Rhodothermus marinus: one gene and its partner. The protein of the gene in region 1 binds, or shares a complex with, the protein of each later gene. Links are inferred from orthologs where the notes say so. Each region holds a gene or a part of one and is shown on either strand. Other genes may lie near its edges.

Region 1 (11,871 bases):
ATCATACCCGCCGGATCACGTCCGCCACACGGGGTGTGGCCCCTCATGCACCAGTAAATCAACGATTCCATTAAGTTCTACACAGATCCAGCACCTGTGAAGTGCAGGCCGCGCCTTGCTGCCGGCATCCGGACTGTCGGTGGCTTCCATTGCACCCATTTTCATCGGCTTTTCTGAACGGGAACAGGGTGTAACATTTCCGTACACACCTTGCTTTTGTGGCCGGGAGGTTTATTTTTGCGCAGAGCATCACCCTGAACCAACACGGCAGACCTATGCCTGTACGCAAAGCGCAAGCCGTCTGGAACGGCAATCTTCGGGAAGGAAGCGGCCGTATGGCCTTCGGCAGTTTCGAAGGGCCCTACTCGTTTGCCTCGCGTTTCGAGGAAGGGGAGGGCACCAATCCGGAAGAGTTGATCGCCGCGGCGCATGCCGGCTGTTTTTCGATGGCGCTGGCTAATCGGCTGGCCCAGGCCGGATACACCCCTGAGCGAGTGCAGACCGAAGCGCGCGTGCATCTGGAGATGACGAACGACGGGCCACGCATCAGCAAAATCGAGCTGCATACAGAAGTCAAGGCGCCGGGCCTGGACGAGCAGACGTTTCTGGAGCATGCCGAGGCGGCCAAGCAGGGCTGCCCCGTTTCCAAAGCGCTGGCCGCCGTGCCCGTCATCGAATTGCACGCGCGGCTGGTCTGAGCGTCGTCCGATTTGTTACCATGTGGCAACGGCCGGCTCGGTGCCGGCCGTTTTGCCATTTCTTCAGGAACGTTTGCAAAAAGCGGGCGATCACCTTTTAGTAAACTTTATTTTTTCCTGTCAACCATCCAGGTCGTTCCCTATGGAGGGGGCTCGCATACGGCGGATCGCCTTCGTGGGTAACTATCTGCCGCGCCAGTGCGGCATTGCCACGTTCACCACGGACCTGTGCGAAGCCGTTGCGGCGGCCGCTCCCGAAACCACCTGCTTTGCCGTCCCGATCAACGATCGTCCGGAAGGATACGCCTACCCGCCCCGTGTGCGGTTTGAAATCCTCGAAGAGGACCTGACGGCTTACCGGCGTGCCGCCGAGTTCCTGAACATCAACGATGTGGACGTGGTCTGCCTGCAGCACGAATACGGGATCTTCGGAGGCCCTGCCGGTAGCCACGTGCTGACGCTCGTGCGCGAGCTGCGCATGCCCGTCGTGACCACGCTGCACACGATCCTGCGCGAGCCGAACGCCGAGCAACGGGCCGTGCTCGAAGAATTGACGGCGCTTTCGGATCGTGTGGTCGTGATGACGCAGCGGGGCAAGGAATTCCTGCAGACGATCTACGGCGTGCCGGAAAGCAAAATCGATCTGATTCCGCACGGGATCCCGGACGTGCCCTTCGTGGACCCGAACTTCTACAAAGACCGCTTCGGGGTCGAGGGCAAGATCGTGCTGCTGACGTTCGGGCTGCTTTCGCGTAACAAGGGCATCGAGTACGTGATCGAGGCCCTGCCGGCCGTTCTGGAGCGGCACCCGAACGTCGTGTACATCGTGCTGGGCGCCACGCATCCGCACGTGCGCCAGGTGGAGGGCGAAAGCTACCGGCTCTTCCTGCAGCGTCGCGCGCGGGAGCTGGGCATCGAGGAGCATGTGATCTTCCACAACCGGTTCGTCAGCCTGGAGGAACTGGTCGAGTTCATCGGCGCGGCGGACATCTACCTGACGCCCTATCTGAACCGGGAGCAGATCACCTCGGGTACGCTGGCCTACACGGTCGGCTGCGGCAAGGCGGTGATCTCGACGCCTTACTGGCACGCCGAAGAGCTGCTGGCCGACGGACGGGGCATTCTGGTGCCGTTCCGGGACGCGAAGGCCATTGCCGAGGCGGTCAACCGGCTGCTGGACGACGAGGCCGAGCGCCATGCCATCCGGAAGCGAGCCTACCTGTACGGCCGCCAGATGATCTGGCCGGTGGTGGCGCAGCGCTATCTGGAGAGCTTCGAACGGGCCCGCGCGGCCGGCACCACCCGCACGCGCGTGGCCATCCCGACGCTCAACCAGCGCCCGGATGAGCTGCCCGTGCTCAAGCTGGATCATCTCAAGCGCCTGACTGACGACACGGGCATCTTGCAGCACGCCACCTACACGGTACCCAACTACGACGAGGGATACACCACCGACGACAACGCGCGGGCTTTGATCGTGGCCGTGTTGCTCGAAGAACTGGGCGGCAAGACGGCCACCGAAGCGCCCGAGCTGGCCACGCGCTACCTGGCCTTCCTCTGGCACGCCTTCAATCCGGAAACCGGCCGTTTTCGCAACTTCCTGGACTACAATCGCCACTGGCTTGAAGCCGTCGGCTCCGAAGACAGTCACGCCCGGGCCCTCTGGGGACTGGGCTACGTCGTCGGGCGCTCGCGGCGCCCGGGGCTCTGGAAGCTGGCCGGACGCCTCTTCGACGAGGCGCTGCCCGCTGCGCTGGCGTTTACCAGTCCGCGCGCCTGGGCCTTCACGATTCTGGGCGTGCAGGAATACCTGCGGCGCTTCTACGGAGACCGGACGGCCCTCCAGGCCCGTGAGACGCTGGCCGATCGGCTCTTTCAGCTCTACCAGAAAAACCGGCGTGACGACTGGCGCTGGTTCGAAGATCGGCTTACCTATGCCAATGCGCGCATGCCCCATGCGCTCATGATGGCCGGCTACTGGACCGGCCGTTCGGAATGGCTGGAGGCCGGGCTGGAGTCGCTGCGCTGGCTGGTCGGCGTGCAGCAGGACAAACAGGGCAACTTTGTGCCGATCGGCAATGATGGGTTCTATTTGCGCGGAAAGAAACGTCCCCGTTTCGATCAGCAGCCCATCGAGGCGCATGCGACGGTCTCGGCCTGCCTGGAAGCCTACCGAATCACGAACGATGCGTTCTGGTATCGCGAGGCGCGCCGGGCTTTCGAGTGGTTCTTGGGACGTAACCAGCTCGGCGTGCCGCTTTACGATCCATCCACCGGAGGCTGCTGCGACGGATTGCAACCCAACGGCGTCAACGAAAACCAGGGCGCCGAATCGACGCTCGCCTTCCTGCTGTCGCTGCTGGAGATGAAACTGGCCGAGGCGTACCTGCCGCTGCAGCAGAAGCGCGTGGAACAGCGGATGGTCGAATCGGCCGGTGTGGCCAATGGGGCATCTGCAGAAATCTGACGAATTCGGCCCGGCATCGAATCCAGGGTGCCGGGCTGTTGTATGTTACAGGTATCGGAGTGAATTGTCGTAAATCCAGAATCTGGAGCGAATATGCAGGTGTCGCCGGCGCTGGTGGAGAAGTATAATCGTCCCGGACCGCGCTACACGAGCTATCCGCCCGCGCCCCATTTCCGGCCGGGGATGACGCCGAAGACGGTGGTGGCGATGATCCGGGCCGACAACGAGCGCCCCGATCCCGAGCCACTCTCGCTGTACGTGCACCTGCCGTTCTGCCGCTCGCTCTGCTACTACTGCGGTTGTCACATGATCGTCACGCACCGGCCGGAGAAGATCGCCCGCTACCTGGACTACCTGGAAAAAGAGATCGCGCTGGTCAGCCGGTGGGTGGCGCCCGACCGTCCCGTCGTGCAGCTGCACTGGGGCGGCGGCACCCCGACCTACCTGGCGCCCGAGCAGATCGTGGCGCTGATGGACCTGCTCCGGCGGCACTTTCACTTTGCGCCGGACGCCGAGATCGGCATCGAGGCAGACCCGCGTGGCCTGACCCGTGCCCATCTGGAGGCGGCCCGGCAGGCCGGATTCAACCGGATCAGCTTCGGCGTGCAGGATCTGGATCCCACCGTCCAGCAGGCCATCAACCGGGTGCAACCCTACGAGCAGGTGGCCGAGGTCACGCGCTGGGCACGTGAGCTGGGCTTCGAGAGCATCAGCTACGACCTGATCTACGGGTTGCCGCACCAGCACCTGGCACAGTTCGAGCAGACCATCCGCCAGGTGATCGACCTGGGACCCGATCGCATTTCGCTGTTCAGCTATGCGCACGTGCCCTGGAAGAAAAAGCACCAGCGGCTTATCCGTGAGGAGTGGCTGCCCCGACCGGCCGAAAAACTGCAACTTTTCCTGCGGGCCGTCGAGCTATTGACCACCGAGGGCGGCTACCGCTACATTGGCATGGATCACTTTGCGCGGCCGGAAGATCCGCTCAGCCGCGCGCTCGATGAAGGCACGCTCCAGCGTAACTTTCAGGGCTACTCCACGCATGGCGGCACCGAACTGTACGCGTTCGGTATTTCGGCCATCAGCCAGCTCCGTGACGCCTATGTGCAGAATGTGCTAACGCTTCCCGAATACTATGCGGCGCTGGACCGGGGACAACTTCCGGTGGGGAAGGGTTATGTGCTGACCGAAGAGGATCGGCTCCGGCGGCACGTGATCATGTCGCTCATGTGTCACTTTCGGCTGAACATTCCCGACGTTGAACGACGCTTCGGGATCGACTTCGCGGCACACTTTTCCGAGCCGCTGGCACGGCTCGAGGAAATGGAAGCCGACGGGCTGGTCGTGCGCCGACCCGACGTGATCGAGGTCACCGAAACCGGCCGTTTCTTCATCCGCAACGTGGCCATGGCTTTCGACGCCTATCTGCAGGCCACATCCGACCGCCCCATGTATTCCCAGACGGTGTAATATGGGATCGCTGATTTACCGGTGCATGAGGGTGCAACACCCTGTGTGCCGGACACAATCCGGCGGGTATGATCGGGTGGACACAGTGGTCCGCCCCTACGGGATAGGGAAAACATCAAGGATCTGTAAGGGCGCACCACAATGTGCGCCCATGCTTTCTCATATGCACTATGATTTTCCGGAAATCGTATAAGGAAATCAGGCGGCGGTAGGATGAAGCGAGGCGGGAAGTTCGCCCAGCACGGTGGCGATGGCGTTGCGGGCCGTAAAGTAGGCGTTGCGGATGCGCTCGCGTTCGTTGACCGAGAGCGCGTCTTTCTGCAGCAGCGACGGCGCTTCGGCTTCCAGCGGCAAGAGTAGATCAAAGTAGAGGTGGAGGCTGCTGGCCAGATCGGTGCAGGGGCGCGCCATCAGTCGTAGCGAGGCATCTTCAGGAACGGGCACATCGTGCCAGGTCAGAAATCCCCGAAAAGCCGCCTTGAGCGCCTTCAGCGTATGTTCAAGCAGGCCCCGGTAGTCGGTGGGCTGGGCTTCGAGCGCCCGGCGGGCCTGCTGCAATTCTTCCAGTGCGGTGGTCAGCAGCTTTCGAGCTTCCGTGGTCCGATCCTGTACAACGGCTTCCATGGTACGACGCGTTTTTCCGTGCAATGCGCCGGAAAGATACGGGCTTTTTGCGGGAAGCTCCAGCCTTTGATGTCCGTTATGGCAAATTCATTTAGAGGGAACCAGATCGCGAAAATGAAAACCCCGGCGGGCGACGCGTCGGCCGAGCCGGTGTCGGACCGGATGGCGAAACAGCGGCCCGTCAAAGACGAACGTGTGGAATTCACCGTTTTCACCGCAGGGATCGACGGCTTCCGGTAGCTTCTCTACCGCCTTCGGGGTCAGTTCACGGCCGGCCCATTCTGGACCGAGGTGTCGTGCATCGACGCACACGATGCGCGTGCGAAAGCCCGCGTTCCAGAATTCGTCCAGCAGGGCCAGGCTGTCGGTGCGCCTACGGCTACCGGTCCAGATCGGAAAAACCGGTCTCATGTCCAGCTTCGCCAGCTGCTGCTCCCGGTAGGCGCGAATGTCTTCCAGAAAAATGTCGCCGAACGCCACGTGCCGGACGCCCTGTGCAATGAACGGACGCAGCGCTTCCGCCCAGGCCGCTTCGTACACTTCGTTCGACGCCTCGGGTGGCAGGAAGATCGGGATCATGGGCGCTACGTTCATGGCGGCTACCTGCTGTTCGATCAGCGCGCGCCGGACACCGTGCATGGTGATCCGGTCGTATGGCTGGCTGATCGTGCACAGCAATCCGACCACCTGCCAGTTCGGATCGTGCAGGGTTCGATAAAGCGCCAGGGCGCTGTCTTTGCCGCCACTCCAGGAGACAAGCACGGGCGTTTTCATCGAAAGTCGGCCTGTTTTCAGCCCGGTTCTATCGCAAAAATTGTAATTCGGGTCTTTTTTTGCCGAGAAAATGCAGTATATTTTGGCTTATTATAAAACTCACCCACCAACCAACACCCAGGAGCCATGCGTCGTTTAATCTATGTGCTGTTTGCTGCACTGTTTATGGTGAGCCTCAGTGCCTGTGGGCAGCGTGCGGCCGAACAGCAGCAGGAACAACCGGCGACCGAACAACAGGAGGCACCGGCCGCCGTGGATACGCTGCAGCAGGATACCACCATGGCGGCTCCGGATACGGCAGCTGCCGAGCAGATGTAATGCGCAAAACTAAGGCACGGGTTCTGAAAACAAAGAGGGCGACGGCCGGCTTAAATGCCTGTCCGTCGCCCTCTTCTGCTAACGCACAGGCGTTTCATCCATCCTGTCCTTTACGCAGGGCGCGACCAGGACGCGCGCCGGTAAGCTCGCCGTCAAGCAGTACGGCCTGGCCGTTGACAAACACGTGCACGATGCCCTCGGCGTACTGGTGAGGATTCGTGAACGTGGCGCGGTCCTGCACGCGGTTTAGGTCCAGCACAACTACATCCGCATAGGCGCCCGGGCGTAGCACGCCGCGGTCTTTCAGGTTGAGGCGCCAGGCGGGCAGGCCGGTCATCTTGTGAATTGCCTCCTCGGGCGTGAGAATGCTCCGCTTGCGTACGTAGCGGGCCAGCACGCGGGCAAAGGCACCGTAGTTACGTGGATGAGGGACACCGACGCCGGGGTCCGGGATGCCGCCGTCGGAGCAGATCATCGTGCGGGGATGCTGCATGATGCGCTCGACGTCCTCCTCGCTCATGGCATGGAAGATACCCGTGCAGCCGCCTCGCTCCTGGATTTCCAGCACCAGCTCGGCCGCCTCTGCGACAGTAACCGGCCGTCCCTGCTCCTGCAGCACCTGGGCCAGATTTTTGCCGTTCAGTGTCGTGTCCCAGCGACAGAAGGCCAGTTGTACGCGGGACGGATCGCCGCCACCCCGATCCTCGCGCAGGTTGAAGATGACGGCCTCTTTGATTTTGTGGCGAGTTTCCGGGTCGCGCAGCCGGGCGACGATGTCTTCGCGACCTCCCTCCAGCGCCCAGGCCGGAAACAGCACGCTGATGTCTGTGCTGGAGGCTGTATAGGGATACTGGTCCATGGAGACGTCGAGCCCGGCCTGCAGGGCCTCGTCCACCAGACGCAGCATTTCCCGGCTTTTGCCCCACATGCGCGGGCCGATCACTTTGGCATGGGTGATCTGCGCCGGCAGGCTACCTTCACGGCCGATCCGGATGGTTTCTTTGACGCTTTCGAGCACGTGTAATCCCTCATCCCGCATGTGTGTGATATAGATCCCGCCGTAGCGACCGGCCACGCGGGCCAGCTCGATGACCTCTTCGGTGCGCGCGTAGGCGCCGGGAACGTACTTCAGCCCGGATGACAGACCCCAGGCCCCTTCTTCCATGGCCTGTGCCACCAGGGCTTTCATCTGCTCCAGCTCCTCCGGAGTGGGATCGCGGTTTTCGTTGCCCATGACGGCACGACGGACGCTCCCGTGGCCTACGAACAGCCCCAGATTGATGGCGGCCGGGGTCAGCTCAAAGCGCGCCAGAAATTCGTCGATGGGCAGCGGCGAGGAGCCGTCCTGCCCGGCAAACACCGTGGTGACACCCTGGCGGATGTAGTTTTCGGCCAGTGGCTGGCGGAAGATGCCGCTGGTTTCAGGGCCTCCCCGTACGGCGTGGCTGTGGATGTCGATAAAACCGGGGGCTACGGCCAGCCCTTCGACATTCAGCCGGAGCGCCGCACGCGCCTCCTTCAGATCACCAATGGCAGCAATGCGATCGCCGACCAGTCCCACGTCGGCCACAAACGGCGCCTTTCCGGTGCCGTCGTAAACGGTGCCGCCTTCCAGAATGACCGTGTAGATCGTGTCGAGGTGTATCGGTGTAGAGCCGGCAACCAGTCCGATGCACAGCGCCAGTAGCAGGGTAAGCATGGTAACCTCTGAAGTTTGAAAGTAGCGCTTTCAGTAAGAATTTAATAGCTTTGCGCCAGAGTTTGTGTGATCAACAGAGAGTGAAGCCATGCGTCGGCTCCGGTTTTATGGCCTGTTGCTGCTGCTGGCCGTGGCGCCGGCCCTGAAGGCGCAGCGGGCACCGCGCTATGCCGTGGCACCTGCCCCGCCACACGCCTCGCTACTGGTGCAGGTCCGGGACTCCATCGATGCGCTGATGCGGCGTTACGGAGTGCCCGGGCTTTCGGCGGCCATCGGGGTGAACGGTAAACTTATCTGGGCGGAGGGATTCGGCTATGCCGATGTGGAAAATCGCGTCCCCATGCTGCCGCAGACAAAGTTGCGCGTGGCCAGTGTGTCGAAGTCGTTGACGTCGGCCGCACTGGGACTGCTGGTCGAGCAGGGGAAGCTGGACCTGGACGCCCCGGTGCAGCGCTACGTGCCCACCTTTCCGAAAAAACGCTGGCCGATCACGACCCGTCAACTGGCCGGACATCTGGCGGGCATCCGGCACTACCGCGATCAGGAATTTTACAGCATGAAACACTACGATTCGGTGGTGGAGGCCCTGGAAGTCTTCAAAGATGACACTTTGCTCTTCCGGCCGGGCACGCGCTACTCGTATTCCAGCTATGGATGGAATCTGATCAGCGCGGTCATTGAGGGGGCCTCCGGTGAGCCGTTCCTGCAGTTCATGCGCCGCTATGTGTTCGACCCGCTGGGCATGCACGACACGGTGGCCGAGCATGTCGACAGCCTGATCATGTACCGCGCGCGTTTCTATGTCTACCGGGATAGTTTGCTGATGAACGCGCCCTACGTGGACAATAGCGTCAAATGGGCCGGCGGTGGGTTTCTATCGACGGCACCGGACCTGGTGCGTTTCGGTAACGGACTGCTGACCGGGCGCCTGCTGAAGCCGGAGACGGTCCAGTTGCTGTTTACCTCGCAGCGCACCGAAGACGGTCAGGAGACGGGCTACGGCATGGGGTGGCGGGTCGGCGAGCACCTGGGACGCCACTTTGTCTGGCATACCGGAGGCGCCGTGGGTGGCAGCTCGGTACTCGTGCTGCTACCCGAAGCACAGGTGGTCGTCGCGCTGATTGCCAATCTGCAGGGGGTGCGACTGGCGCCGCTGGGGTTCTGGATCGCCGATCAGGTGGCTCAGCACGTGGTGGAAGCGGCCGCGGCCGTTCCCTCCGATTAAGAGATGATGCGGGCGTCGTGCCGGCCATCATAGAATTCGAGCGTGACCGCGTCGCCGGGTCGGAGCTGATGCGCACGGGTGGCGAGGCTGCCGTTGCACCGCACGCGCACGTAGCCGCGACGCAGGGGAAGTTGCGGATCGAAAGCGGCCAGGCGGCTCTGCAGCAGGGCCAGCGTCTGCCGGCGCCGTTCCAGAAGTTGCCGGACCTGTTGCTGCAGCGAGGCTTCCAGCCGTTGCAGCTCGTCCTGCAGACGGGCCAACCGGTCCGGGACGCGGCGCAGGCCGTAGTGGTGCAACAGCATGTGCACACGCTGGCGCCGCCGATCGAGGCCCTGCCGGAGGTACTGACGCATGATCTGGGCGGTGCGGATCAGCATGGCTTCCAGATCGTCCCGATCCGGTACGGCGATCTCGGCCGCCATCGACGGCGTGGCCGCCCGCCGATCGGCCACCAGGTCCGCAATCGACACGTCCGTTTCGTGCCCGACGGCGCTGATGACGGGGATGCGAGAGGCGAAAATCGCCCGGGCGACGACTTCCTCGTTGAAGGCCCACAGGTCTTCCACCGATCCGCCGCCGCGTCCCACAATGAGCACGTCCGGCCGGCGATCCTCCGGCAGCCGGTTCATCAGTCGGATGGCGCGGGCGATCGACGGCGCCGCCTGCAACCCCTGCACGCGCACCGGGCAGTGCAGCACCTCGACGACGGGAAAGCGGCGACGCAGAATACTGAGAATATCCTGCAACGCGGCACCGCTGTCGGAAGTGACGACGCCGATTCGTCGGGGAAAGCGGGGGAGCGGACGCTTGCGGTCTGGATCGAACAACCCCTCGGCCTCCAGCCTGCGCTTGAGCGCCTCGAAGGCCTGCTGGCGGGCGCCGGCCCCGGCAAGCGTCATCGACGTGGCAATCAACTGCAGCTCACCTCGGGGCTTGTAGAACGTCAGGCGGCCCCGGACCTGCACCTGGTGGCCGTCTTCCGGCCGGAAGTACAACCGCTGCACCTGCCTGGCCCACATGACGCAGCGAAGCTGGGCCCCGCCATCCTGCAGCGTAAAGTAGCAGTGGCCGCTCTGCCGGTGCCGCCGAAAATTCGAGAGTTCGCCTTCGACGATCAGTTCGTCATAGAGCGATTCGACCGTCTCGCAGAGCGCCTCGGCCAGTTCGCCGACCCGCCAGATGCGCGGCTCAAAGGCAAAATCAAATAGCGACTCCATGATCTTTTGGTGTGTGATTTGCCTGAAAGAAAAAAACAGGAGACGCTCTCCATCAAGAAACCTGCAATTTTTGAAGCAAATGGCACTTTTGCCAGACATCAGACGTTCACGCACCTTCGCATTCATTGTCGTCAGGTAACCGCAGGGGGCCTATGTCGCAGACCAATCATCAGCCAATCCGCGTTTTGTTCGTCTGTCTGGGCAACATCTGCCGGAGTCCGCTGGCCGAGGGCGTCTTTCGCAAGCTGGTGGACGAGGCCGGACTATCGGCCCATTTTGAGATCGACTCGGCCGGGACCGGTCCCTGGCACGTCGGAGAGTCGGCCGACCGGCGCATGCAGCGGACGGCCCGGCGCCACGGCGTGGATCTGAGCGGTCATGTGGCCCGCCAGCTCGGTCGGGAAGATCTGGCCCGCTACGACCACATCTACGTCATGGACCGGGAAAACCTGGAAGACGTGCTCCGACTGGATCGGGACGGGCGCTTCCGGCACAAGGTGGAGCTTTTCCGCACGTTCGATCCGGAGCCCGGCGACGGCGAAGTGCCCGATCCCTACTACGGCGGCGAGCGCGGCTTTGAGGAGGTCTATCAGATCGTGGAGCGCACGGCGCGCCGTCTGCTGGAGCACCTTGTTTCCCTCTACAAGCTGAAGGAAACGGCCGATCTGTCGCGATGACGCTGCCTGCCGCGTTGCAGGAAGCACTGGCGAAGGCACTGGGCTGCCCGATCCGTCACGCCGTGCCCGTCGGAGGCGGTTGCATTGCGCAGGCCTGCCGGGTCGAAACGGACCGGGGACCGTACTTTCTGAAATGGGGCCCGCCCGAGGTGGCACGTACCTTCGCGGCCGAAGCGGCCGGCCTGCAGGCACTCCGTGCGGCCGGGAGTCCGCTGGTGATCCCCGAGGTCGTGGCGCTGGCCGAGGCGTGGCCGGATTGCCCCGGCTTCCTGCTCATGGAATGGATCGAGTCCGGCCGTCCCGGCCCCCGTTTCTGGGAACACTTCGGCGAAGGGCTGGCCCGGTTGCACCGGCATCTGGGGCCCCGCTACGGGTTCGATCAGGACAATTTCATCGGTCGGATGCCCCAGGAAAACACCTGGGAGGACGACTGGCCGACCTTCTTCTGGCGACATCGCATCGAACCGCAGGTGCGCTGGGCACGTGAGCGGGGGCGCTGGGAGCGGAGCTGGGATCGCTGGCTGGAGCGCCTCGAAGCCAGGCTGCCGGAGCTACTGCCGGCACGCCCGCCGGCCTCGATCCTGCATGGCGATCTCTGGAGCGGTAATTTCATGGTGACCGCCGATGGTCGCGCCGCTTTGATCGATCCGGCCGTCTACTATGGCGATCGGGAGACCGACCTGGCGATGACCGAACTGTTCG
Region 2 (11,876 bases), 790 kb from region 1 along the record:
GGCCTGCGCCATCCCAATCCCTACGACGTCGAAAAAGTCGCCGAGCAGGTCAGCGGCCTGCGGCTGGACTGGTTTTTCGAGCAGCTGACCAACAGCACGTACACCTACGACGACGCGCTGGAGGTCACCACGCAGCAGCGCACGCCGGAGGGCTGGCGCGTGACGCTCCGGCTCCATCGCCGGGGATCCATGTTTCTGCCGGTCGATATTCGGCTGACGCTTGCCGACGGCCGCATGCAGTGGGTGCACGTGCCGCTCGGCCTGGCTCAGGGCCATAAGCCGGTGCCCTCCGACTGGATCGTGGCCGAGCCGTGGTTGTGGACGTTCCCCCGCTACACACTGACGCTCACACTGCCGGCCCGGGTCGTACGGGCCGAGCTGGACCCGCTCCAGCGCACACCCGATCACGACCGGCTGAACAACACCTGGCCGTTTCCGCTGCGGGTTTCCTTTCTGCAGCCACTTTCGTTCGATCCGGCCGTCTATCTGGCCACGTGGCGTCCGCTGGCCGCCTATGCCTACGACTTCGGTCCCGGCATCGGGATGCAGCTGCGCGGCCGTTACTTCTTCGATCGTCATGAAGCGCTACTTACGCTGAAGCTCTGGCCTGAAGTGCTGCTCAGCAACGGCCGAAGACCGGAGCGTCCCTGGGTGCGCGACCGCAACGCCTGGTGGGCGGGTATCGACTACACGCTGCGCTACAGCGATCGGCTGGCCCCCCGCACCCGCTGGCACCTGCAGCTCGAAAAGCACCTGGGCGTGCTGGAAAACCGCATCGGCCTCACGCACACACTGGGTCGCTGGGCGGCCCTGGGCCACGACTATGGGACGTTCACGCTGGAGCTGACCCACCAGTACACGCCGGGCTTTCGCACTTTCGCTTTCGAAAACGTCCCGGTGTGGACGCCCGGTATGCATCTGGTGTGGACCGGACTGCGCTATCGCATCGAACGTCCCTTCGGGCAACTGGAGGCGCTACTGGAAACCGGTGAAGGCGAAAACGGCAAAGGAGCAACCCGGGGAGTGCTCGATCTGCACTGGCATTTCGTGCGCCGCCCCACTTTGCGGGCGACGCTGCATGGACAGGCAGGCTGGGGCGATGGCCAGCTTCCCTTCAGCCGCGTCTTCCGACTGGGAAGCGCGCCGGTCGAGACGGCCTGGCGCCATGCAGGCTTCCGGAGCGTGGCCGCGCTGTTTGCCGACGCCCGCCGCTCGCTTCATCTGATTCCGCTCGAAGCGCCCGGTCCCGTGGCTTACTGGAGTCCCGAAGTGCGCGACCCGCTGCGCGTGCAGGGCAACGTGCTGATGGCCGCCAGTCTGCAACTGCGCTGGACACCTTTCCATCCGCGTCCGCTGCGCCCGCTCCAGCTGGAAGGCTTTTTGGGAATCGGCCAGACCTGGTTCACCGAGCCCACGCTGGCCAGCCGCTACACGTTCGGCTGGGATCGTTTTCTGGCCGACGCGGGCGTTGGCCTCGGCTATAACGTAAGCGATCTGCCCGGCCTGCGGCGCTGGACGGCCCTGTCGGAACTGCTGCAGGACCTGCGGCTGCGCCTGCGGGTGCCGCTGTGGGTCAGCGATCCGGACCTGCTCGGCGAGCGCGACGCGCTGCGCTTCCGATGGATGCTGGGCATCGTGGTCGGGCGTTGACCCTCAGCCTTCGAAGGCCACGGTGGCCAGCATTTCCTCGACGGTGGTTTCGCCGGCCAGCACGACCTCGCGGGCGGCCTCCTGCAGCGTCTGCATCCCCTCTTTGATCGCCTGCTCGCGCAGCGCGTCTTCGTCGATCGCGTCGCGGGCGGCCACGATCATGTGGCGAATGGCGCGGGAGAACCAGAGCGTCTCGGTGATCGCCCGCCGCCCCTTGTAGCCGACGCCTTTGCAGACCGGACAGCGCGGATTCTGGCCGGCTCTGTAAAACGTGGTGCGGGCGATCTGTTCTTCTGTAAAGCCGAGCCGCATCAGCAGCACCGGATCGGGATCCGGGTCCGGCACCCGGCACTTCGGACAGAGCTTCCGGATCAGGCGCTGGGCTACGACCAGGTTGATCGCGTAGGCAATCAGAAACGGCTCGATCCCCATCTTGTAGAGCCGGCTCACCGCACTGGGGGCGTCGTTCGTGTGCAGCGTCGAAAACGTCAGGTGCCCCGTGTTGGCCAGCTTGATGGCCAGCTCGGCCGTCTGGCGGTCGCGCATCTCACCGACCATCACGATGTCGGGGTCGTGCCGCAGGATGGCCCGCAGCGCGTCTTCCAGTCCCAGCTTGTGGCTCAGCTTGATCTGGCGCACGCCGGGGATGATATACTCGACCGGGTCTTCGACGGTCAGCACGTTTTTGCGCGGACTGACGACCTGGTGGAGGGCGGCGTAGAGCGTGGTGCTTTTACCGCTGCCGGTGGGACCGGTGACGATCACCATGCCGTAGGGCTGGCGGATCGCCCACTCGAAGCGCTCCAGCGCCCGCTCGGAAAGCCCGAGCAGCCGCAGGTCTTTGATGACCTTGCGGTCGTCGAGCACGCGGATGACGATCGACTCGGCGCGCACATCGAAGCTGGCCGTGGCGATCGGGAGCACGGAGACGCGGAAGCGGATGAGGTGGTCGTCGATCCAGCGCTGGATGAAACCATCCTGCGCTTTTTCCCGCTCGAAGCGGTCCACCCCACCCGCCTGGTCTTTCACCACGGCCAGAAACGCCTCGGGATGCACCTTGTCCTCCAGGTGCCAGCGGTGCAGCTCGCCGTCGATGCGGAAGTGAATTTCGACCTTCCGATCGTGGTTCGGGAAGATGTGGATGTCGGAGGCGCCCTGGCGGACGGCTTCGACGAGCGTCGCTTCGAAAAGGTTGATCAGCTTGGAGCGGTTAATTTCAGCCTCCAGCGACTCCTCGTCGATCAGCTCGGTATTTTCCTCATAGCTCATTCCGAGATCGACCGCGCTGCCTTCCTGCTGCACGCGCTCCAGATACTCGTTGCGTCTGGGAAAGGCCTCCTGAAAAATCTGTTCAATGGACGAAGCCGGCGCATAGCGCAGCTCGAAGCGATCGATCCCGAGCCAGGCGATCTGGCGGTGCAGGTTGGGACGGGTCGGATCGTGCGTGGCCAGCAGCCAGCGCATCACGCCGCGCTCGGCATCTACCTCTTGCCCGATCGGCAACACCCGCTCCCGCTGCATCCAGTTCCATTGCTCCTGCGTGAAGCGCTGGCGCTGATCCCGGAGGAAACGCAACACCTGAGCCCGATCGATACGGGCCGTCTTGAAGCCGTACACCTCGGCCGCCGTCGCATAGACGACCTCGGGATTGATGCCGTCGATCTCGGTAAGGACGCGCCAGAGCGGCCGACGCCGGTCTCTGTCGAGCTGACGCCACTTTTCCCAGGCCTTCCGCACCTGTTCTTCACGGACCAGCTCCTGAAACAGGAGCATGATAATGACCGGATCGCTCAGATCGGTCAGCGAAAATTCTGCTTCGTTGACGTCATCGCCCGCGGCTGACGGCTCCACGAAAGGCAACGGTTCGGAATGGGGCCGATTCTCGGACATGTTTTTCCCGGATACGAGTTCATACGGATCGATCCTGTTCAGAGAATCGGCCGATCGCGCTTTTTCTAAAGCGACGTTTATTCGACGTAGATCATTTTGCGCGTCATGCCGCCGTCCACGATGAACGTCTGCCCCGTGATGAAGCCGGCTTCCTCGGACAGCAAAAAGGCCACCAGGGCGGCCACGTCTTCGGGACGGCCTACGCGTCCCACCGGGTGCTGCGCGTGATCGACAGGCCGCAGCTCGGGCGCTCGCCGTCGGCTTCGCTTCTGCCAGTCGCTCACCTCGATCCATCCCGGGGCTACCGCGTTGACGCGTACGGCCGGTCCTAGGCTGATGGCCAGTGCGTGCGTCAACGCCACCACGCCGCCTTTGGAAGCGGCATAGGCCTCGGTGTTGGGCTCCGATTGAAAGGCCCGCGTGGAAGCGATATTGACGATGGCGCCTCGCTGCTGCCGCAGATAGGGCACCGCGGCACGCGCGCACAGAAAACACCCCGTCAGGTTGACGCTCAGCACCCGGTTCCAGACTTCGAGCGACAGGCGCTCCACTGGCTCGTGGTAGGGCTGCGCGATGCCGGCATTGTTGACCAGCCCGTCGAGCCGCCCCCAGGCCCGGATCGTCTCCGCCACCGCCCGCTGCACGTCGTCCTCCCGGCTTACATCGCCCGCCACGAAGCGGAGCACGTCGGCCTCGACGCGAAAGTCTTCCAGCAGTTCGGCGCCGGCCTCCGCGTCGATGTCCAGACAGGTCACCCGCCAGCCCTCACGCAACAGCCGCGCGACGATCGCGCGTCCGATGCCCTGCGCTCCGCCGGTTACCAGCGCGACTTTTTCCTGAACAGCCATGGGTTCACCGGTTTTTTGCGTTGCAGACGATCCCGAAGTCCTACCTTTCTTGCAAAGCAGGGTGCCGATTTCATGACGACTTCGCTTCGCTGGACCGAAACGCTGCGCGTGCGCTCGTTCGACGTGGCTTCGGACGGGCTGCTTTCGCTGCCGGCCCTGGCCGGCTATCTGCAGGAAGCGGCCAGTCGCCACGCGGCGGCGCTGGAGGTGGCCTTTCTCCAGGTGGAAGGCCACCCGGTCTTCTGGGTCCTGCACCAGCTCCGGCTGCAACTCCACAGGCGGCCAGCGTGGGCCGAGACCGTCCATGTCGATACCTGGCCGTGCGGTCACCGGGGCCTGCGGGCCCTCCGTGCCTACGCCGTGCGTGACGAAAACGGTTGCCTGCTGGCCGAAGGGCTTTCGGCCTGGCTGCTTGTCGATCCGGTGCGCCGACGGCCGGTCCGACTCCCGCCCGAAGTGTTGCGCCTGCGCGGTGAGGCCACTTCGCCGGTCCCTCCAGAAACCGCCCTGCCTGCCGTGCCCGAGATACCGCCACGCTGGAGCGACACCGTACGCGTTCGCTTCAGCGACCTGGATCGCAACGGCCACGCCAACAACACCCGCTATCTGGCCTGGCTGCTCGACGCCCTGCCCGATACGCAGCGCGCCCGTCCGCTGCAGACGCTGGTCATCACTTTTCGCAGCGAAGCACGCCTGGACGACGCGGTCGTCGTAGAAAGCTGGCCGCTGGAACCCAATCGGCTGCGCCACCGCTTCACACGCGACCCGGATCGCCAGCTCCTGGCCGAGGCCCTGACCGTCTGGGCGGCTTCAGATTAACGAACGTGACTGGCCGCCGTCCACATTGATGCAGGCTCCGGTGACCCAGCGGGCCCGCTCCGACACCAGAAACGTCACCACGTCGGCCACCTCCTCCACCGTGCCGAAGCGCCCCATCGGAATGTTCTGCGCAATGAACTGGCGGGTGCCCTCCGGGTCCTCGCGCATCCGCCGGTCCCAGCTCCCGCCCGGAAAGCGGATCGAGCCCGGCGCCACCGTGTTGACGCGAATGTTGTGGGGTGCCAGCTCCAGCGCCAGGATCTTGGCCGCGCTGATAAGCGCCGACTTGGTGCTGTTGTAAATGGAAAGCCCCGGTCCGCCTGCCTCACGCCCGAAGATCGAAGCAATGAACACGATGGCCCCGCCGCCCTGCTGCTTCATGACCGGAATCACGGCCCGGGCGCAGCGCAGATGCGCCCGCAGGTTGAGCTCGATCAACGCCGACCAGTCGTCCTCGGAGGTCTCCTCGAAATAGCCCCGGCGGTTGCCTCCGGCATTGCCCACCAGGATGTCCACCCGACCGAAGTGCTCAAGAGCGGTCTGTACCAGTTGCGTGCCGGCTTCCGGCTGCGTCACGTCCAGCGTGATCGCCACGACTTCGGCCCCCTGCTCCCGGAGCATGTCGGCGGTGGCCTCCAGCGCTTCGGCACCCCGCGCACAGATGACCAGCCGGCATCCTTCGGCGGCCAGACTCCGGGCGATCCCCTGGCCGATTCCCCGGCTGGCACCCGTCACAATCGCTACTTTTCCGTGTAAACCCAGATCCATTGTCTCATCGACTTGCTTTCCTGCGGAAGCTACTGCATATTTTCTGCGATGCGCAAGTAAACGAGAAACGCCGGGCATTATGGATCACACCCCGATCCCTTCCGACGATCACCTCTCGTTCGAAGCGGCGCTGACGCGTCTGCAGGAGATCGTGCAACATCTGGAAGATGACCGGCTGGATCTGGAGGCTTCCATTCTGGCCTACGAGGAAGGGCTCAAACTGGCCCGGTACTGTCTGGAGCAGCTCCGCACGGCCGAACTGCGCATTCAGCAACTCTCGCTGGACGGTGAGGACCATCCGGAAAGCCCGGATTGATCCCCTGGCCCTGCCGGGCGTTTAAAGCCCGGCGTTACACCAGTCCAGACCGATCATGACGTTGTTCACAGAACTTCCCGACGAGGCCCGGCTGTGGATCTTCGCGGCCGATCGGCCCCTTTCTGACGCCGAAAGCCAGACGCTGCTGGAGACTCTTACGCCTTTCCTGAAGGAATGGACGGCGCACGGCCTGCCGGTCCGGGGACAGGCTGCCGTGCTGCATCACCGCTTCCTGCTGCTGGCCGGATACGTGCCGGGCGGCGAGATCTCCGGTTGCAGCATCGATGCCGCCACGCGGGCCGTGGAAGCAGCCGCCCGGAAGCTGGGCATCGCCTGGGTTTCGCCGCTGGTGATTTTCTACCGGGACGCTGAAGGCACCGTGCAGCACGCCACCCGTGGTCAGTTTCGTCGCCTGATCGCCGAGGGCAAGGTCACCGCCGAAACGCCCGTCTTCGATCTGTCGCTGACCACCGTCGACGTGCTGCGCCGCGGCGCCTTCGAAAAACCGGCCGGCCGGAGCTGGCACGCCCGCGTCTTTGCCCTGGCGCCGCAGACCTGACCGCCATGGCGCTGCTCAACGGGTTTTTCGATCGACTTCTGCACTGGTTCGTCCACGCCGAAGCCGAACGGCGCGAGATCCTGCTGGGCTCGCTGTTGCTCCTTTTTATCATGTCGGAAGGGTGCCGGGCCCCTTGAACCGGGAACAGCGACCGAGCCATCGGCTTTGTCAGAAAACCTGAACCCATGCATTCATCCCGGGAATCGCTATGCGTCGCGGTGTCTTCGCATTGTTCCTGCTTTGCCTGCTGCCCTCGGCATTGCAGGCCCAGGACTATATCAACCAGACGGCGCTGGAAGACATCCTGGAGCATCAGTACGAGGACCTCGACGCCATTCCCGAAGTCCAGTACCACTACTACATCCTCCACCACAGCTCGGGCAACAATGTGCTGGCCCGCAACACGCTCTACAAGGAGCTGGGCGATGGTGATCTGGAGCTGGGGAAAAAGCGGGCCCGGCTGGTGGAATTGCTCAACCGCGTGCTCATCCGCAACCTGGAAATCGGCGACACGCTGGTCATCCCCAATCGGTTCGATCTGGACTTTCGCGCCTACTCGCCGTTTCCCCGTTACTATCCGGGCGGCCGGGACTTCGACAAGCTCTTCATCATGGACAAATCCATCCAGGCCTTCGGGGCCTACGAATACGGCAAGCTGGTGCGCTGGGGCGTGATCAATACGGGCGCACCCGACAACCCGACGCCCAACGGCCGCTTCAACTTCAACTGGAAGGAAGAATACCGTGTCTCTTCACTCAGTCCGCCCGGTGAACCCTGGGAGATGTACTGGGTCTTCAACTTCCACGATGCACGGGGCATTCACGTGCATCAATACCCGATGCCGACCGGTGGACCCGACAGTCATGGCTGCGTGCGCCTGATCGACGCCGATGCGAAGTGGGTCTTTCACTGGGCCGATCCCTGGCAGACGACGGCGGGCGGCACCGGCATCGCATCGCGCAGGGGGAAGATCATCAAGCAGGGCACGACCGTGCTGGTGATCGGCGAAGATCCGGTGGGACGGCCCCGCCCGTTCATTTTCAAGAAGCAGTACCCGGTGCTGAAGCGGGTGGAGTTGCCCAATCATCCTTACGACGTGCCGCCGGGCACGCCGCAGCAGGAGTACTTCGACAAATTGAGGAAGGCGCGGGAGGGGGCCGGCACCTCGCGCTGACGCGTCAGAAGTAATGGCCGACGGCCCAGATCACCCCGATCAGCAGCAGATACCAGCCGGCCAGGAGCAGGTAAAAACGTAACCGCCCCCATCGTATCCGTGCCGACGGCCACCAGTGCAAATGTAACGCCCGCATCGGTCTGTCCGGTTGAAAGATGCTACAGATCCGGACAGCGAAAACCGTTCCCGATGCCCCGGCGCGCCCTGATGCCCTGATCCGGGCGCGCCGGCGTCTTCAGCTTGTGCACCTTTTGCCCACGTCAGCGCACAGGACGAAACAGCCGATCCCAGCGAATGCGGTGTTGTTCAGGATCCCAGGACAGGTAGACCAGCAGGGCTTTGCCCACGACGTGGTCGGCCGGCACGAGGCCCCAGGCCCGGCTGTCGAGCGAGTTGTCCCGGTTGTCGCCCATGACGAAGTAGTAGTCCTGGCGGATCACGCAGAAACGGCCGGGACGTCCGTCGATCAGGAACGTGCCATCGGGCCGGGGATAGATCTGGTGCCCTTCGAAGCGAATGAGCAACTCTCGATAGAACGGCCAGGTGCGGGGCGTCAGGTAGAGCGTATCACCACGTCCGGGAATGTAGATCGGTCCTCGGTCTTCTTCCCGGCGGGCTTTACGGGCGGCCGCTCCCTGGAGCAGGGCTGCGGCCGAGTACGGCCGCAACGTATCGACCGCGCTCAGGTGGGCAATGTGGCGGGCTACCGCCACCGTGGCATCGAAAAACAACAGACCGGCGCGGTAGGCCGAGCGCGAAACGTTACGGGCGCCGAGAGCCCGCAGTGAATCCGGAGAAAGCAGTGCACCCGGACGCAGCTGGAGCATCCAGCGCTGCTGCACCAGGTCGGGATCGGGAAGCGGCCGGCCGTTGACGTAAACCACTTTGTCCCGGATCCAGAGCGTATCGCCCGGCAATCCCACCACGCGCTTGATGTAATGCGTCTTGCGATCGATCGGACCGGTCTCGACGGGATAGTTGAACACGATCACATCGCCCCGCCGGATCTCGGTAAAGCCCGGCAGCCGCAGGTAGGGCAGCTCTACGCCCGGCACGTACCACGCCGTGAACGGCAACCCCAGCGACATGGGCATCCGGGGTCCGTAGTGCAGCTTGGAAACCAGCACGAAGTCGCCCACCAGCAGCGTCTGCTCCATCGAAGGGGACGGGATGCGATAGGCTTCCAGCGCAAAAATCCGGATGAGCAACGCCAGCGCTACGGCCAGCCCCAGGGCCGTCAGCCAGTCGCGCATGCGCTGCCGCCACCGGCCCGACTGCACAGGCACGTCTCCGGCCTGTTCCGCCAGCTCCTTACGTTCCCGCCCCACCATCACGACACGTCAGCGGATCGGTTTGAAGAGCCGGTTCAGACGCGGTAGATGATGCCGACCGTCCCAGGAGAAGTAAATGAACAGCGCTTTTCCTACCACGTGGTCCATCGGGACGAATCCCCAGAAGCGGCTGTCTTCGGAATTGTCCCGGTTGTCGCCCATGACAAAGTAGTAATCCTGTCGGAACGTGTAGGTGGTGGCCGGGCGGCCGTCGATCAGGAACGTGCCGTCCTGTTGGCGACCGGTCGTGTGCCCCTCGTAGCGCCGGATCACGGGCTCCAGATAGGGCCAGTTCTCCTCCGTCAGCGTGACGTTCAATCCCTGCGCCGGAATGACCACCGGCCCGTAGTTATCCGGCGAGTAGCCCATCCCCGGTGGATACATCAGGTCGCTGTAGGTGCCGCCGCGCGGAATCACCAGCGGCTCCACGCGCTCCACGTAGGGCCACTGGGCGATGGCCTCGGCCGCTCCGGGCGTGGCCATGATGAGCACCTGCCGGGGGTCCGGCGTGGGCTGCACCTCCTCGATGCCCAGCTCGGCCAGGCGCACCTCTGGAAGCATGATGCGCGGATCGCTTTTGATGACCCGCCAGTACTGCTGCATGGTGGGCCGCAGCGACTGCGGCTCGCCGTTGACGTAGACCACCTTGTTCTGAATCCAGAGCGTATCGCCTGGCAATCCCACCACGCGCTTGATGTAGTGCGTCTTGCGATCGATCGGCAGGTCCTCCGGTGGATAGTTGAACACGATCACATCGCCCCGCTCGATCTCGGTAAAACCTGGAAGCCGCGTGTGCGGCAGCGTGAGGCCCGGCACGTAGATTTTGGTGAACGGGATGCCCAGCGAGATGGGCGTGCGCACGCCGTAGTGCAGCTTGGAGACGAACAGGTAGTCGCCCACCAGGAGGGTTTTCTCCATGGAAGGCGTGGGAATGCGGAAGAGATCGAACAGAAACGTGCGCACCACCAGCATGACCACCAGGGCAAAGACCAGCGCCTCGACCCACTCGCGGAGCTTGCTTTTGGGAGGGCGGGCCTGCCCATCGGCCGAAGGCGCGCTCGGCGTATCGACGCGGCCCCGACGCTTCCGGGTGCGCTGCGTGGTCGATTCGGGATGCGTGGCTGCCAAGGCTCGGGAGGGTCTGGTCAGAACAACGTCGGGAAAACGCTACAAACCGTCTCCGGTTCAATCGGTATCCGACAGGCGCGGCCGCCCTGGAATCATCAGGGGCCGTCGAATGGGCTCCAGGAAAAACGTTCGGCCGTCGAAGCCGGTCAGGTACCAGGTATCGGTCTCGCGCTGGTAGTAGTAGTCCACAAACGGTGCGCGACGGGGCTCGGCAATCAGGCGTCCCAGCAGGGCCTGCCGGATCGCCCAGAGCTGGTTCCGGTAGCGCGGGGCACTGGCCACGACAATCCCGCGCTCGAAAGGACCGTTCACATCCATGATCCGGAACGGAATCGAATCGTTGAGCACCAGCCAGTACTCGAACTGGATGTACTCGTCGCGCGGTCGTCGTTGCTCAAGGTCCACTTCAGCCAGGGTGCGGGTCGGATCGCCGAAGTGCGCCTGCAGGCGGGCGCGTAGCTCCGGTGTGCGCAGCGTATCCAGCGGCGTCCAGCTGTTGCTGCCCAGATAGGCCCAGCCGTCCTGCCCGAAGCGCCGCTGGAACCAGCGCTGCTCGAAGCGCCGCACCACGCGCCAGCTTTCCAGTACAAAAGCCGGGGCCGGTTCTTCCCGAGGCATTGCCTGGGCCACCAGACGGCCCAGGGCCGGATACCGCTCATAGAGCGCCAGCGGAAGCGGCTCGGGAGGACGCGGCGGCAGCATGGTGGCCCATTCGACGGCCTGCTGCTGCAGCCAGGCGGTGCGGTAGCTCCACACCAGCGCCCGCTGCGCCTGAATGCGGTGCAGCAGGTGTTCGATGACGCCGTCCTGAGCCACGGCCGGTCCGACCAGCAGCAGGCCGAGCAGCCACCCCCACCACCTGCCGTAGCCTGTCGGGCTTCGGGTCATCGCGTCAGTCTCCCACCGAAAGTACGGCCAGAAAGGCCTCCTGGGGCACCTCGACGCGCCCCACCTGCTTCATGCGCTTCTTGCCTTCCTTCTGGCGCTCCAGCAGCTTGCGCTTCCGGGTGACGTCGCCGCCGTAGCATTTGGCCGTCACGTCCTTGCGGAGCGCCTTGATCGTCTCACGGGCGATCACGCGGGAACCGATGGCCGCCTGGATCGCCACGTCGAAAAGCTGCCGCGGAATCAGCTCGCGCAGCTTCTGCGTCAGCTTCCGCCCCACCTCGTAGGCCTTGCTCCGGTGCACGATCGTCGAAAGCGCATCGACCGGCTCGCCGTTGATCAGAATGTCCAGCCGCACCAGATCGCTGGGCCGGTAGTCCAGGATCTCGTAGTCGAACGACGCGTAGCCGCGGCTGACGCTTTTGAGCTTGTCGTAAAAGTCGAAGATGATCTCGGCCAGCGGTAGCTCGTACTGCAGGTTGACGCGCGTGCGATCCAGATACACCTG

What was found.
Region 2: the proteins of xseA (region 1) and xseB are in contact, whole or in part, in a cryo-EM structure (PDB 8TXR), measured with the Escherichia coli proteins. The link is inferred for Rhodothermus marinus from one-to-one orthologs.

Annotation. Positions count from the first base shown.
Region 1 is NZ_AP019797.1:1,765,750-1,777,620, reverse strand. What follows is about bases 8,383-11,240. They hold xseA (exodeoxyribonuclease VII large subunit), read right to left. Parts: upstream 10,493-11,240; coding sequence 9,272-10,492; downstream 8,383-9,271. Other genes in these bases: GYH26_RS07585 (fructosamine kinase family protein), read left to right, coding at 11,166-11,240; GYH26_RS07590 (low molecular weight protein-tyrosine-phosphatase), read left to right, coding at 10,645-11,169; GYH26_RS07600 (serine hydrolase domain-containing protein), read left to right, coding at 8,383-9,275. Also shown: GYH26_RS07635 (OsmC family protein), read left to right, coding at 276-698; GYH26_RS07630 (glycosyltransferase family 4 protein), read left to right, coding at 841-3,165; hemN (oxygen-independent coproporphyrinogen III oxidase), read left to right, coding at 3,259-4,635; GYH26_RS07620 (hypothetical protein), read right to left, coding at 4,834-5,259; GYH26_RS07615 (adenine nucleotide alpha hydrolase), read right to left, coding at 5,347-6,033; GYH26_RS07610 (hypothetical protein), read left to right, coding at 6,160-6,351; GYH26_RS07605 (N-acyl-D-amino-acid deacylase family protein), read right to left, coding at 6,446-8,050; more of GYH26_RS07600, read left to right, coding at 8,139-8,382; more of GYH26_RS07585, read left to right, coding at 11,241-11,871. UniProt on the Escherichia coli protein: Bidirectionally degrades single-stranded DNA into large acid-insoluble oligonucleotides, which are then degraded further into small acid-soluble oligonucleotides.
Region 2 is NZ_AP019797.1:2,551,876-2,563,751, forward strand. What follows is about bases 4,810-7,672. They hold xseB (exodeoxyribonuclease VII small subunit), read left to right. Parts: upstream 4,810-6,054; coding sequence 6,055-6,291; downstream 6,292-7,672. Other genes in these bases: GYH26_RS11080 (acyl-[acyl-carrier-protein] thioesterase), read left to right, coding at 4,810-5,207; GYH26_RS11085 (SDR family NAD(P)-dependent oxidoreductase), read right to left, coding at 5,199-5,975; GYH26_RS11095 (hypothetical protein), read left to right, coding at 6,347-6,850; GYH26_RS15360 (hypothetical protein), read left to right, coding at 6,856-6,987; GYH26_RS11105 (L,D-transpeptidase), read left to right, coding at 7,059-7,672. Also shown: GYH26_RS11065 (M1 family metallopeptidase), read left to right, coding at 1-1,650; GYH26_RS11070 (GspE/PulE family protein), read right to left, coding at 1,654-3,540; GYH26_RS11075 (glucose 1-dehydrogenase), read right to left, coding at 3,618-4,388; more of GYH26_RS11080, read left to right, coding at 4,461-4,809; more of GYH26_RS11105, read left to right, coding at 7,673-8,024; GYH26_RS15365 (hypothetical protein), read right to left, coding at 8,029-8,160; lepB (signal peptidase I), read right to left, coding at 8,285-9,355; lepB (signal peptidase I), read right to left, coding at 9,365-10,483; GYH26_RS11120 (hypothetical protein), read right to left, coding at 10,541-11,371; lepA (translation elongation factor 4), read right to left, coding at 11,376-11,876. UniProt on the Escherichia coli protein: Bidirectionally degrades single-stranded DNA into large acid-insoluble oligonucleotides, which are then degraded further into small acid-soluble oligonucleotides.